3 regions of the Bacillus sp. WC2503 genome follow, and region 2 is predicted to be linked to each of the others. Evidence: riboswitches for the same ligand, from Rfam matches in the RefSeq annotation. Region 2 holds a riboswitch; each other region holds the start of a gene.
The links. A riboswitch is a leader RNA that binds a small molecule or an ion and turns the genes downstream of it on or off. The one in region 2 is predicted to bind S-adenosylmethionine.

Region 1 (4,573 bases), 1.3 Mb from region 2:
AATGGCTTCATATGTTCTACGGATAAGTAAAAAGCCTCAATTGTTTGCCCAGCCAGAGTCGTCCCCATCGGCTCAATCGTCCCAGAGATCATAATAGGAACAATTTTATTTAGTTCTTCAAAAGCAGCTTGAATTCCAATATAAGCAGCTTTCACATTACGCATATCTTGACTCGTTTCAACGAGTAACACATCAACTTCGCCATTTAATAATCCCCTCGCCTGCCTAGTATAAGCTTCTATTAGTTCTTCAAATGTAACTCCTCCTGTAACACTAATTGCTTTCGTTGTCGGTCCCATCGCACCTGCAACATATACTTCATTCCCGCTTTCTTTAACAGCTTGTTTCGCTAATCGTGCTGCCTTTTCATTTAGTTCTTCATCTAAATGAGACAGCTCATAATCACTTAATACGATATTTGTCGCCCCAAATGTATTTGTTTCAATAATGTCAGCTCCAGCTTCAATATAAGCTTTATGAATCTTTAAAATAACATCCGGCCTTGTTTCTACTAAATATTCATTACAGCCCTCGTACTCTTCTCCTCCGAAATCTTCTGCAGTTAAGTCCTCTTGTTGTATCATTGTCCCCATTGCACCGTCTAATATTAAAATGTTATTTTGTAATTTTTCTTCTATACACTTCATCAATTAATACCTTCTTTCACTTCTTGCTTTTCTCTCACATATTTAACAAGATGTTCTGTAATTTCATATTTTAGAAATGGTGTAATTAAATAGATACCGTTAAAATATTTCATCGCTGCATCGATCAACTCTTGTGAAATACGAATCCCTTCCTCGATAGCTGCCTCTTTCGTTTCGTGTCCATCCATTCTCTCTCTTATTTCTTCAGGAAGAGTAATACCCGGCACCTCAAAATGGAGAAAGTCTGCATTCCGCTTACTTACTAATGGCATAATTCCAATAAAAATAGGTTGTTCCAAATGTTTTGTTGCTTCATATACTTCTTCTATTAAAGCAACATCATATATCGGCTGTGTTAAGAAATATTCAGCCCCAGCATCTATTTTTCGTTCCATTCGCTTTACCGCTGCTTTTAAATGCCTTACGTGAGGATTAAAAGCACCTCCGACTGAAAACCTTGTTGCCGGTCCAATGGATTTCCCTAAAATGGAACGTCCATCGTTCATTTCTTTAATCATTTTAATTAACTCTATAGAGGACAGATCATATACAGAAGTTGCTCCCGGAAAATCACCAACGCGCGCTGGATCACCAGTTAAAGCTAATACTTCCTCCATACCTAACGCTGATAAACCTAGTAAATGAGATTGTAGTCCAATGACGTTATGGTCTCTACACGTTAAATGTGTCAATACTGGAATATCGTGCTTCGTTAATAGTGCGCCCATTGCCATATTCGAAACACGAGGCGATGCTAATGAATTATCTGCTAGAGTAATAGCGTCTGCTCCCGCTCTTTTTAACGCTCTTGCTCCTTCAAAAAAACGCTGTGTATCTAACGTTTTCGGCGGATCTAATTCCACTACAACTGTCGTTTGTTTTTTTGCCTTTTCCGCAAGAGTAACCTGTGCCTTCGAACGCTTCTCGTGTGTATGAACTACTTTCGGTCTTTGAATTGTGTCTTTTTCTATTACAGGTGTAACATTCGCAACAGCGCGCTTCATACTTTGAATATGTTCTGGAGTCGTACCACAACAACCACCCAATAACCGAATACCTTGCTCAATAAATTTCGGTGTCATCGCTTCGAAATAAGCTGGGCTTCCCTCATATACGTAACGTCCCTCCACATAATTTGGGAGACCTGCATTTGGGTATGCTGATAAATAGCCATTCTGCGGAATCGATATCATTTTGAAAGCTTCCGTCATATGAAGTGGCCCTAGTTGACAGTTCAATCCAACAACATTTGCACCGTAATCTATAAGCTGTTTTAATATTTCATTGACATCATTTCCATTTTGAGTCGTACCTGCTTCATGTAACGCTACTTGAGCAACAATCGGAATATTCGTTTGCTTACGCAATACTTTAACGGCATGAAGTAATTCAAATTCATCGTAAAAAGTTTCTAATAGTAATCCATCAACCTGTTCTTCTAGTAAAGCACCTGCCTGTTCAAGTAGCATAAATTCTCGCTCCATATCAGTCGTTGTGACAGCTCCGATATGTTTCATACCACCGATTGTTCCTAAAATTGCATTTCTGTTTGTAACAGATGCTTTCGCAAGCTTCACTGCCGCTTTATTAATTTGAACAACTTGATTTTCTAAGCCATACATACGTAATTTCGCCTCATTTGCTCCATACGTATTTGTTTGAATCACATCTGCACCAGCAGCTACATATTGTTTATGAATCGATATAATTAGGTCTGGATCAGATACATTCAATTCTTCAAAACTACTTTGCAAACCATGTGAATGTAATAACGTTCCAACCGCACCATCACCTATTACAATTCCTTTTGATAATAAATCTAGTAATTTCACGAATCTCCCTCATTTCTATCAATATAAAAACCCCCTCTTCACTTTGAAGAGGGGGACATAATTGTTCCGCCTCTTATTATGCAAAACATTCGTTTTGCAGGTATTAGCACCGTTTCAAACATTTCGTTTGAAGGTTGCCGGGTTTCACAGGGCCTTTCCCTCCACCGCTCTCAATAAGAGTTGTCTTTATTATTTTATTTATGTAGCTAAAAGGAAATGCGTTCCCCTTTTAACAATGTTTGTTAATTTTTTATAAATTTAGCATGCACAAATATAAAAGTCAATGACACTTGCGGAAAAATAAAAATTATTTAAAATAAAGTTGCAATTCAATTAACTTTTGCTGTAAAGTTAAAAACATAATAAAAATTTCATACGAACATTCTTATCTAGAGAGGTAGAGGGACTGGCCCTATGACGCCTCAGCAACCATTAACATTTGTTAATAAGGTGCTAATTCCAGCAAATTGTGAAAGATTTGACAGATGAGAAGAAGACTCTATTCAATCCGAAAGCCTTCTTCTTAGAAGGCTTTTTTTTATTTTATATTCAACTACTGGTTCAATTTAAAAAGGAGGAATTTTTACATGTCAACTATCGAAACAAAACTAGCACAAATCGGAAATCGTAGCGAAACTACAACAGGAACTGTTAATCCACCCGTTTATTTCTCAACCGCTTATCGTCACGAAGGACTTGGTAAATCTACCGGCTTTGACTATTCACGAACTGGAAATCCAACTCGTGGTCTTTTAGAACAGGCAATCGCAGACTTAGAATATGGCCAACAAGGTTATGCCTGTAGTTCAGGTATGGCAGCTGTTCTCCTCGTCCTTTCATTATTCCGTTCTGGAGATGAACTTATTGTATCCGAAGATTTATACGGGGGAACGTATCGCTTATTTTCCGAACACGAAAAAAAGTGGAATGTTCGATGTAGATACGTAAATACACAATCTATTAAACAGATTGAGCAAGCTATCACAACTGAAACGAAGGCTATTTTCATAGAAACTCCGACTAATCCATTAATGCAAGTTACTGATATTGCCGCTGTCGCAACTGTAGCGAAAAGACACAGACTACTTCTTATCGTAGACAATACATTCTACACGCCTTATATACAGCAGCCATTAACAGAAGGTGCTGACATCGTACTTCATAGTGCAACGAAATATTTAGGTGGGCATAATGATGTATTAAGCGGACTTGTCGTTGCAAAAGGAAAGGAACTTTGTGAGGAAATCGCTCATTATCATAATGCCTCCGGTGCTGTCTTAAGCCCATTTGACTCATGGCTATTAATTCGTGGTATGAAAACTTTAGCGCTTCGCATGAAACAACATGAAGAAAATGCGAAAGCAGTTGTTGCTTATTTAAATGATGAGGATGGTGTGACAGATGTCTTTTATCCAGGGAGAGGCGGTATGATTTCATTCCGACTTAAAGATGAAGCTTGGATTAATCCATTCTTACAATCTTTATCCTTAATCACATTTGCCGAAAGTCTTGGTGGTGTAGAAAGTTTAATGACTTATCCAGCAACGCAAACACATGCTGATATTCCAGAAGAAATCAGAACGGCGAACGGTGTATGTAATCGTCTTCTTCGATTCTCCGTCGGCATTGAAAACAGTAATGATTTAATTCAAGACTTAAATCAAGCCATTAAACTTGTAAAAGAAGGTGTGAGAATATGAGTTATTCTATAGATACACTCTTACTACACAACCAATATAAACACGATGCACAAACAGGAGCTGTTAACGTTCCCATTTATAACACATCAACATTTCACCAGTTTGATGTAGATACTTTTGGCAAATACGACTATAGCCGATCTGGAAATCCAACTCGTGAAGCTCTGGAAGATATCATTGCTTTATTAGAAGGCGGAACAAAAGGATTCGCCTTTGCCTCAGGCATTGCAGCGATTTCTACTGCTTTTCTCCTTCTTTCACAAGGCGATCACGTTCTCATTTCAGAAGACGTATACGGAGGCACTTATCGAATTATAACTGAAGTACTCTCCCGTTACGGTGTTTCACATACATTTGTTGATATGACCAATTTAGAAGAAATAAAGCAAAATAT
Region 2 (4,573 bases):
TGATTCTGAAAAAATAGCTGCTGGAATTGTAAATGATAAATTGACGATAATAATCCCTGTTAAATTCGGAATTAAATGCCCATATATAATTTTTATATGTGATGTACCTAATCGCTCTGCTGCAATAACAAACTCTCGTTGTTTTAAAGACAATACTTGTGCTCGAATGAGACGAGCCATTCCAATCCATCCCGTTAATGCAAGGGCGATAATAATGGTGAAAAGACCTGGTTTCATAACAATTAATAGTAAAATAACAATTAATAAATATGGGATGCCGTATAATACTTCAATTCCTCTTATAATCCACTCATCAATTAACGTTCCAAGGCAATTACGCCCTCTCACATATCCACTAAATCCACCAATTAGTACACCAAGCCCTATATCGAGGGCAGCTGCTACTAATCCAACTGTTAGTGAAATCTTCCCACCAGCCCAAGTACGTGCCCAAATATCTCTCCCTAGATCATCTGTTCCAAACCAATGTTCACTACTCGGCGGTAAATTTGTTGCCTCTTTTACTTGTTCACTCGCAGTAAATGGCGTTAAACTTTCGCCAATAAGCGAGAAAACAATAATTAGCAATAACGTCACTGTTCCTAAAACTGCGATTGGATTCGATATAAACTTACGAAACACTTCTTTCTTTCTGCTAATCGTTTGCTGATTTTTATTTATCGTTAATTCTTTTTTCTCTTCTTTCGTTAATAACTGTTCATTAATTTCATAAGCTCCCATTTAAATATCCCCCCTCCTTATGTAATAGAACGAATACGTGGATCAACAATGCGGTGAATAATATCTGTAATGAAAATACAAGTAATTAATAATGCACTATAGAAAATTGTTGTTCCCATAATCACCGGATAGTCTCGGTTAAAAATACTATCTACAAAATATTTTCCTAGGCCAGGAATTGAAAAGATTTTTTCAATAACGAAAGTCCCTGTTAAAAGTCCAGCCATTAATGGTCCAACAAATGTCAGTACTGGAACAATCGCATTTGGAAGAGCATGTCTTATAATAATCTTCTTAATTGGTATGCCTTTCGCTCTTGCTAGCTTAATATAATCACTCTGCAATACTTCGATCATATTAGAACGAACAAACCTTGTAATAACCGCAATTGGACCTAACGCCAATGCGAAAGATGGTAATACGGTATGTTCGAATGTTCCCCAAGACGCTACTGGTAAAAGCTCAAATTGAATAGCGAATACTTGTATAAATAGTGGTGCTAAAATAAAACTTGGAATAGAAATACCGAGAATTGCGAGCAAACTCACACTATAGTCAATTACTTTCCCATGATATAGAGCAGCAAATGTACCTGCAGCAATTCCGACTAACAATGAAATAACAAGTGCTTGTAGACCAATAATTGCTGATGGACCAAAGCCAGTTGTTATAATTTCTGATACACCTTGCCCGGTTGATTGAACAGATTCACCAAAATCAAAATGAACTACACCGTCTAAATAAGCAACATATTGATTCCACAACGGTTCATCAAGGTGATACTTCGCTCTCATGTTTTGAATCACTTCTTCAGGAAAGATTTTTGCATCTGATGAAAATGGATCTCCCGGAATGATATGCATAATTAGAAATGTTACTGTCGTAATAACCCATAGTGTGAACACCATAACCGATAATTTTTTAATTACATACACTTCAATAACCCCCTAAACACATAAATTTACTTTGTTTTATGAACGTACTTTTTCCATTACTCCCTTTTCTCTTTTTAGAATACAAAAAACCTTGATCTTAAAAAATAAGATCAAGGCTTAATAAACAAAGGCCCATCACTTATCTTTCAAGACTTGCTTGCTGGAATTAGCACGGTGTTCCTATTACAGAACCCGCTGCTGAGGTGTCATAGGGCCAGTCCCTCTACCTCTCTGGATAAGTAAATTGCTATATTATTATTTGGTTCAAATTGTATATTTCGAATTATAATTCTGAAAAAATGAAAAGTCAATCAAATTGGATATGTTTAGAAAAATCAGTTTTCGATGAGGTTATTTATCTAAATCGCAGTTTTTTGTTTATAATATAAAGAAATGATATTAAAGGAGCTATATGATGGATCCCTTACTTCTAGCAACTATAGGACTGCCATTAACAATTGTTATACTTGTTATCATTGGATTTTATAAACTTTTCATTAAAAAGAAAAGCGTTACTTCTTTTTACACACCCTTCGATAATATTACCGGACAAACTATTTCCGAATTTCACGAAGAGCAGAAAGTGTTAGTATACGAAGATGAAGATGGTGATGGTAAGAAGAAAAAATAACCTTGCATGTGCAAGGTTATTTTTTCGTTTCTGTTTGAAAACGTTTATAGTATGTCGATGCTGTTGCAAAATTAATTTCTATATCACGAATTAATGATGAATCTTCTTCTTTAGCTAACTTCTGTAATTTTTTCATCGCTTGTTCCGATTCATTCAAGAAACCAACATATACCTCATGTTCTTGCTCTTTCGACTTCGGAACATGAATTTCTTTACGTATATTATCAATATCTTCTAACATGCTCGTTGTTACTTTTTGCACATCTTCTTTATATGCAGCATTCGTTATTTCCTTACCGCCCTTTTCCTTTGCCACTTCAAATAACTGCAGTGCTTTATTGATTTCTTTATTCATTTTTATATCATATTTTTCATGTACTGCGCTGTATTCTTTCATTTCTTCTGTTTGTTCTGTAGATTGCTCTACCTTCTCTTTCGGTTCTTTCGTATCTTTATTTCCATTACATCCCGCTAGAAGAATCATACTTCCCATTACAGCAATACCCAAAACCTTCTTCATCTCTTTTTCTCCTTTTATCTACATCTACTTCTATCTATAGTTTCTTTTATCTCCACTTGTTATTATACCGAGAACGCCCTACTTTTTACACTTAAGAGGATACCTTAATATATATACCAACATTTTTGTCACAGTATCGTCACTTTATGCAAATAACTTTTGCATCACCTTACAAAGCTGTATGAGTTATTTCAAAGAAATGAAAAAAGAGCTGATTCAAAAATATTTGAATCAACTCTTTTTTATAATTTAAGCTTCTAAATTTTGTCTTTGTTGCAGTTCAAAATGCTTTTCACTTCTTCTGGCCATAAATAGATAACATAATACAGCACCAATTTCACAAAGAGCTATCACAATACCCATCGGCAATGCCGTATTACTTCCACCAATACCTACTAATGGTGCAACAAGTGCCCCTGAAATAAACTGTAATAAGCCTAGTAAAGCTGATGCTGTTCCTGCCGCTTGTTTTTGATTTCTCATTGCTAACGAGAAGCCGGTTGTCGATACAACCCCAACACTTGATACAACAAGGAATAACGAGCATAAAACACCAATGAGACCTATTCCTAATACGATTGTAAGTAGTAGAGATAAGCCACCAACAGCGGCGATAATAATACCGGAAACAAATAATGTTTTCTCATTCACTTTTCCTGCTAAACGACCAGTAACTTGGCTGGCAATAATAATACCGATACCGTTAATCGCAAAGAATAAACTAAACTGCTGTGGTGATGCCCCGTATATATTTTGCAACACAAATGGTGATCCCGAAATGTAGGCAAACATTGCCGCTGTTACTAATCCTTGTGACAATGCATATCCCATAAACAAGCGATCTTTCAGAAGCTTTCCGTATGTCGCCAATGTTCCTGACAAACCACCTGTCTCTCTTTCTTCAGGAGGTAATGTTTCACGTAATACGAAAGTAGCCGAGATTAACATAAATACACTAATTGCTCCAAGAACGATAAAAACACCACGCCACGTTGTAAACTGTAATAATTGCCCCCCGATAATCGGGGCCAAAATAGGTGCTGCTCCGTTTACTAACATAAGTAGTGAGAAAAACTTCGTCATTTCAGAACCTGAGTACATATCTCTTACCATTGCACGGGATATAACGATACCAGCAGAGCCCGAAGCGCCTTGTAAGAAACGTAAAAGCACTAAAGTCCAAATAGACGGTGCTACAGCACAAAGTAATGAAGAAGCAACATAAATAATAAGAGCAATAATAAGAGGTTTGCGCCTTCCGTAAATATCACTAATTGAACCGACAAATAATTGTCCTACTGAAAGCCCAAGTAAACATGCTGTCAACGTAAGCTGCGCAAGGGATGCACCCGTTTGTAAATCATCCGTTAATTTCGGTAACGAAGGCAAATACATATCAATAGATAACGGCCCAATCGCCGTAAGTGTTCCTAATACAAGAATCATCCATAACCTGTTCATCTTTACAGGTTTATATATTTCGTGATTAACTTCATTCACTTTTTCCATTCACCCTTTCGTATTCATACTGAATCGTAACAATTATAGTTACAACATAAACATACGTCAAGTATAGCGCATTTTCCTCTTTCATAATGTAAAAAAAAGCGATAGAAATTCTATCGCTTTACTTTTTCAAGTTGCTATTTGTAAATTTAGATACGGAAGACATCGCCTCTCCTGTATCTAAGTATGTGATTTGAATTGGATCTCCCACTTCTGTAAACATAGCATATGGGAATTTTT
Region 3 (4,573 bases), 2.9 Mb from region 2:
ATATTTCTTCTATTCGATGTTCAATAATTACAATTGTTTTATTAGTTTGTGCATGTATATCTTTCATAAGTTCTATCGTATGTATGGCGCTTAGCGGATCTAAGTTTGCTAAAGGTTCATCGAACAATAATATATCCGCATTTGTTGTTAAGAGACCTGCAAGAGAAACCGTTTGTTTTTGTCCTCCTGATAATTCATGCGGACTTTGTTTACGAAAAGTATGCATCTTTACCTTTGTTAATGAGTCTGCAACACTCTTTTTCATATCATCTTGATTTACACATTCATTTTCTAAATAAAAAGCGACATCTTCTTCTACTGTAAGGCCAATAAACTGAGCATCTTGATCTTGTAATATTGTTCCTATATGCTTACTCTGTTCAAAAATACTGCCTTTCCTCGGGTCTTTACCAGCAATTAATACGTTACCAGTACTAATCCCTTCATACGAAAATGGGATTAGCCCATTAATACAATGAGCTAATGTCGACTTCCCAGAACCGCTTCGTCCAGCAATTAGTACTTTTTCTCCAGGGTTGATATGAAATGTAATATCTTTCAAAGTAGGCTGCGCAGCATGCTTATATTGAAAGCTGAATTCTTCAAACGAAATAATTGGTTGCATGTTAACATCCCTACTTTTCAATTTTTAAATGTGTATGTTTTTTATTCGATTTTGCTAGGCCAATTGTAATCGGTAATCCAAGAACTAAGAAAACAATAACATCAGCAATGGTTGCCCCTAATACTTGTATAACAATTTTGTCAAACGGTTCTCCCATCACGATAATATCGAATACCCCAGCAAATATAATAGCAATGACAATACCTACTAAACCAGTAATTGCTAAATAAGAAATATCTCCCTTACTAAACGACCCATTTTTCACATTAAACCCACCTCTTTTTTGAATGAGCCCCATCGCAAAACCAATAATTCCTGAGCTCAGAACCCAGCCCCACCAAATCCCCCCACCAGAGATCGTATCTGTTACGGTATGACCGATAAGTCCTATTAACAGTCCTGCTACTGGACCAAATAACGCTCCAAAAATGGTTAATATAGCTAATCCAGGTTTAATAAATGTATTTGGTGCAATAGTAAATCCCCAAAGTCCTAATATCCCATATAAAGCTGCTCCGATTCCGATTGCTACTACTAACTTTGTTGATAATTTGTTCATTTCAATTCTCCTCTCAAATTAGTCAGCTTTCATTACTCTATATTTATTTTAATAATGAATTATGCATCGACACTCCCTTTCTATACAACAAAAAATGACCTCTTACATAAGAGGTCATTTTCTTTCACGTGCAAGAATCCTCTTATCTTTCAAAAAACACATCGTGTCCTCTGCGGAATTAGCACCTTCCTATGAATGCACATAGGGGTTGCTGAGGTTTCTTAGGGCCGTTCCCTCCACCTCTCTGGATAAGTATTAATTTGTAATTCGTATTATGGCACTAAGAAAGATAAATTTCAACACTTTTCTAATTATTTTTATTTTTTATTAAATAGTGTATTTAAATCATTGTATTCTTATCGGAATTATGAAATAATGGATTCGAAATTGTTACAAGGGGGAATGTATGATGAAAGTAATTGGTTTAATTGGTGGGTTAAGCTGGGAATCTACATCACTATACTATAAACATATTAATACGCTAACACTCTCTCAATACGATCAAAATGCGAAGCTCGTTTTATATAGTATGGATTTTGGAGAAGTAACTACTTTATTACAAAACCATCAATATGAAGAAGTAAAAAACGAATTAGTCACAGTTGCTAAAAAGGTTGAAAAGTCCGGGGCGGAATGTTTATTAATGTGTTCAAATACAGTCCATTTATTTGCTGAGGAAGTAGAACAAGCAATATCAATTCCACTTCTTCATATCGGTGATGTAAGTGCTAAAGAAATGGTAGAACAGAATATAAAACGTATCGGACTATTAGGAACGAAACAAACGATGGAACAAGATTTTTATACATCACGACTAGCAAAATATAACATTGAGACAATTATCCCAAATGACGAAGAAAGAACTTTTATCCATCACGTCATATTAAACGAATTAAGTAGAGGCATTATTTCAGAAACTTCAAGAGAGAAACTAATACAAATTACCAATTCATTAATTCAAAACGGTGCGGAAGGTATATTACTAGGCTGTACTGAAATACCATTACTTATTTCCCAAAATGACCTTACTGTTCCTGTTTTTGATACTGCTTTTTTACATGCAAATACTGCTGTACAATTTGCTGGATAATAATATACAAGCATAAAGGTAGAGCCTCTATGCTTGTATATTGTCCGAACTATTTATTTAAAAGAGCATCAATAACTGCAATGGCTCTTTTGGAACCACCACACCCTAAAAAACTTTCATTCAGTTTTCGAATGCCATGTTTATACTTTTCATTTGAAAGAACGTCTGTTACCGCCTCTTTTAAAGTTTGCACATTAACATGCTCTTTCAATAATCTATGTGCTGCCTCAAGTTCAGTTAATCTTTGCGCTATCATTGGTTGATCTTTATCATGCGGTATTATCACAAATGGGACATTGTAATGAATTGCATCGTGTACACTATTCATTCCACCATGTGTAATAAAAACATTTGCTTCACTTAATATTTCTGATTGAGGTACGTAAGGGGATATAATAAAATTGTCTGGAGCTTGCTTAATTTTTGAAATATCATTTCTATCACCGATCGCCATTACTACAATCCCTTCGAAATTTGAAAAAGCATCAATACAAGTATTAAAGAATGGTTCGAGCCCTTCAAGAAGTGTTCCCATTGAAATATAAATAACTTTCTTTTTTGAAAGCAATTCAAGTGGAAACTTTATATTTGTTTTGCGCTTTATCATACTCGGCCCAATAAAAACATTCTTTTCTCCGAACGAATCGCTATTAGGTTGAAAATAACGACTTGTATACACGAGACTAATGTCTCCCTTATTTTGCATAAATTGAAGATGATTTTTGGGCTTTACTCCAAATTCATGTTCCATTTGATACAGTAATTTTTCAGAGAGTTCATCGGGTTGGAATTGTTTTTCTGCATTTGGATGAAAAGGCAAGGTTTCCAATACTTCTGGTGGAATTAAAAATATAGGAGAGGAAACTATGCCTGGAACTTGTAAATATTCCTTTACTAACTCTCCGGCACCAAATATATCATAAACTACGAAATCAAAATTTATGCTTTTACATAATTCTTTCGTAATTTCTAATATATATAAAGAAGTTTGAACATGTACATGAAAGAAAGTTGTTAATCCATAGGAAGTTTCATTATCAATAGAAATCTCCTTTAATAAATCCGGATGAGTATGTACAATAGCTCCCAAAACTTCAAGCCTTTCCTTAAAGTTTTCCGTTGTAATATAGTGTACCTTATCTCCTCTTTCAGTAAAAGCCTTTACTAAACTTAATGTAGGATTTACATGTCCCTCTGCAGGAAAATTAACTATTAAAATATTCAACACGTATTTCTCACTCCTTACAATTCAATGTTCTTATTAATCGTACTGTAATTATTACAAGCAATCTTCCCCTAATAGTCCCAATTTGCTTACTACTTTAGGTTGATAAATAATTATTATTCATCGGAAAAGGCATCTACATAAGTAGATGCCTAACTGTGATAAGGAGTGTTCTGTGAGGTTAGGATAAGCTTTTCTGCTTGTCCTATGCTATCAATATATGAATTATTTTATAAAACGTGAATAGTTAATAGAATTATTTTAACCATTTTATTTGATCAAATGGATAATATACCATTTTTACTTTACCTATTATATTTGACTCATCAATTAGTCCAAGCGTATTCCTACTATCTTTACTATGATTTCGATTATCACCTAACACAAATAATTTATGCGTGGGAACTTTCATTTCTCTAAAGTTTGAAAAACGATTTGATACTTGTGACATATCTAACTGTATATACAACTCATCTCGTTTTTTGCCGTTAATATATACCACATCGTTTCTTACTTGTACGTTATCCCCTGGTAATCCAATAATTCGTTTCACGTAGTATGTAGGCTCGTCTTCTTTTTTTATTATTACAACATCACCATGATGAAAAGAAGAAAAATAGATACTAGCCTTATTAACTAGTATTCGATTATTTTCATTCAAAGTAGGTTGCATTGAAATTCCTTCTACCATACAAAATAAAAATGACTTATTAATAAAAAGAATGCCTATTATAATTAAAATATAGCTGCATATTTTTCTCCAATCTTTTAGAATTAATTGCTTCATATATACCTCATTTCTAACCTATTCGTATGTAAAAACGCCTCTAGTTCATATAAATGCTAGAGACGTTTCGTATATATTAATTCTCTTTAGAGTCATAAGTTTTTGGTGCTTCGCCAGTTAATCGCTTATTTTTCAAATCAAAATAAGCATCTAAAACTTCTTTCCCAATATCAGAGTTAATACCAGACTTATCATTTATAACCCATGGTACTACAACGGAAAATGCTACTTCTGGATCATCATATGGCGCATATCCTGCTAATGTTAAATTATAGCATTCTCTACGA

Region 1: linked by a shared signal. The riboswitch ahead of ACUN26_RS17895 (bifunctional homocysteine S-methyltransferase/methylenetetrahydrofolate reductase) and the one ahead of ACUN26_RS24945 (ABC transporter permease) in region 2 are both predicted to bind S-adenosylmethionine.
Region 3: linked by a shared signal. The riboswitch ahead of ACUN26_RS09975 (ECF-type riboflavin transporter substrate-binding protein) and the one ahead of ACUN26_RS24945 (ABC transporter permease) in region 2 are both predicted to bind S-adenosylmethionine.

What each region holds. Positions count from the first base shown of each region.
Region 1 covers NZ_JBQYMD010000001.1:3,489,940-3,494,512, forward strand. Annotated here, with positions in the region: gene metH (methionine synthase) at 1-647, opposite strand, end outside; gene ACUN26_RS17895 (bifunctional homocysteine S-methyltransferase/methylenetetrahydrofolate reductase) at 647-2,479, opposite strand; SAM riboswitch class I at 2,550-2,659, opposite strand; SAM riboswitch class I at 2,862-2,971, shown strand; gene metI (cystathionine gamma-synthase/O-acetylhomoserine thiolyase) at 3,067-4,179, shown strand; gene metC (cystathionine beta-lyase) at 4,176-4,573, shown strand, end outside.
Region 2 covers NZ_JBQYMD010000001.1:4,813,262-4,817,834, reverse strand. Annotated here, with positions in the region: gene ACUN26_RS24950 (ABC transporter permease) at 1-741, opposite strand, end outside; gene ACUN26_RS24945 (ABC transporter permease) at 759-1,676, opposite strand; SAM riboswitch class I at 1,813-1,918, opposite strand; gene ACUN26_RS24940 (DUF3951 domain-containing protein) at 2,092-2,307, shown strand; gene ACUN26_RS24935 (hypothetical protein) at 2,324-2,827, opposite strand; gene ACUN26_RS24930 (multidrug effflux MFS transporter) at 3,077-4,336, opposite strand; gene ACUN26_RS24925 (DUF3981 domain-containing protein) at 4,455-4,573, opposite strand, start outside.
Region 3 covers NZ_JBQYMD010000001.1:1,954,558-1,959,130, reverse strand. Annotated here, with positions in the region: gene ACUN26_RS09980 (ABC transporter ATP-binding protein) at 1-625, opposite strand, end outside; gene ACUN26_RS09975 (ECF-type riboflavin transporter substrate-binding protein) at 636-1,184, opposite strand; SAM riboswitch class I at 1,324-1,439, opposite strand; gene ACUN26_RS09970 (aspartate/glutamate racemase family protein) at 1,591-2,274, shown strand; gene ACUN26_RS09965 (macrolide family glycosyltransferase) at 2,324-3,502, opposite strand; gene lepB (signal peptidase I) at 3,756-4,286, opposite strand; gene ACUN26_RS09955 (peptidoglycan D,D-transpeptidase FtsI family protein) at 4,363-4,573, opposite strand, start outside.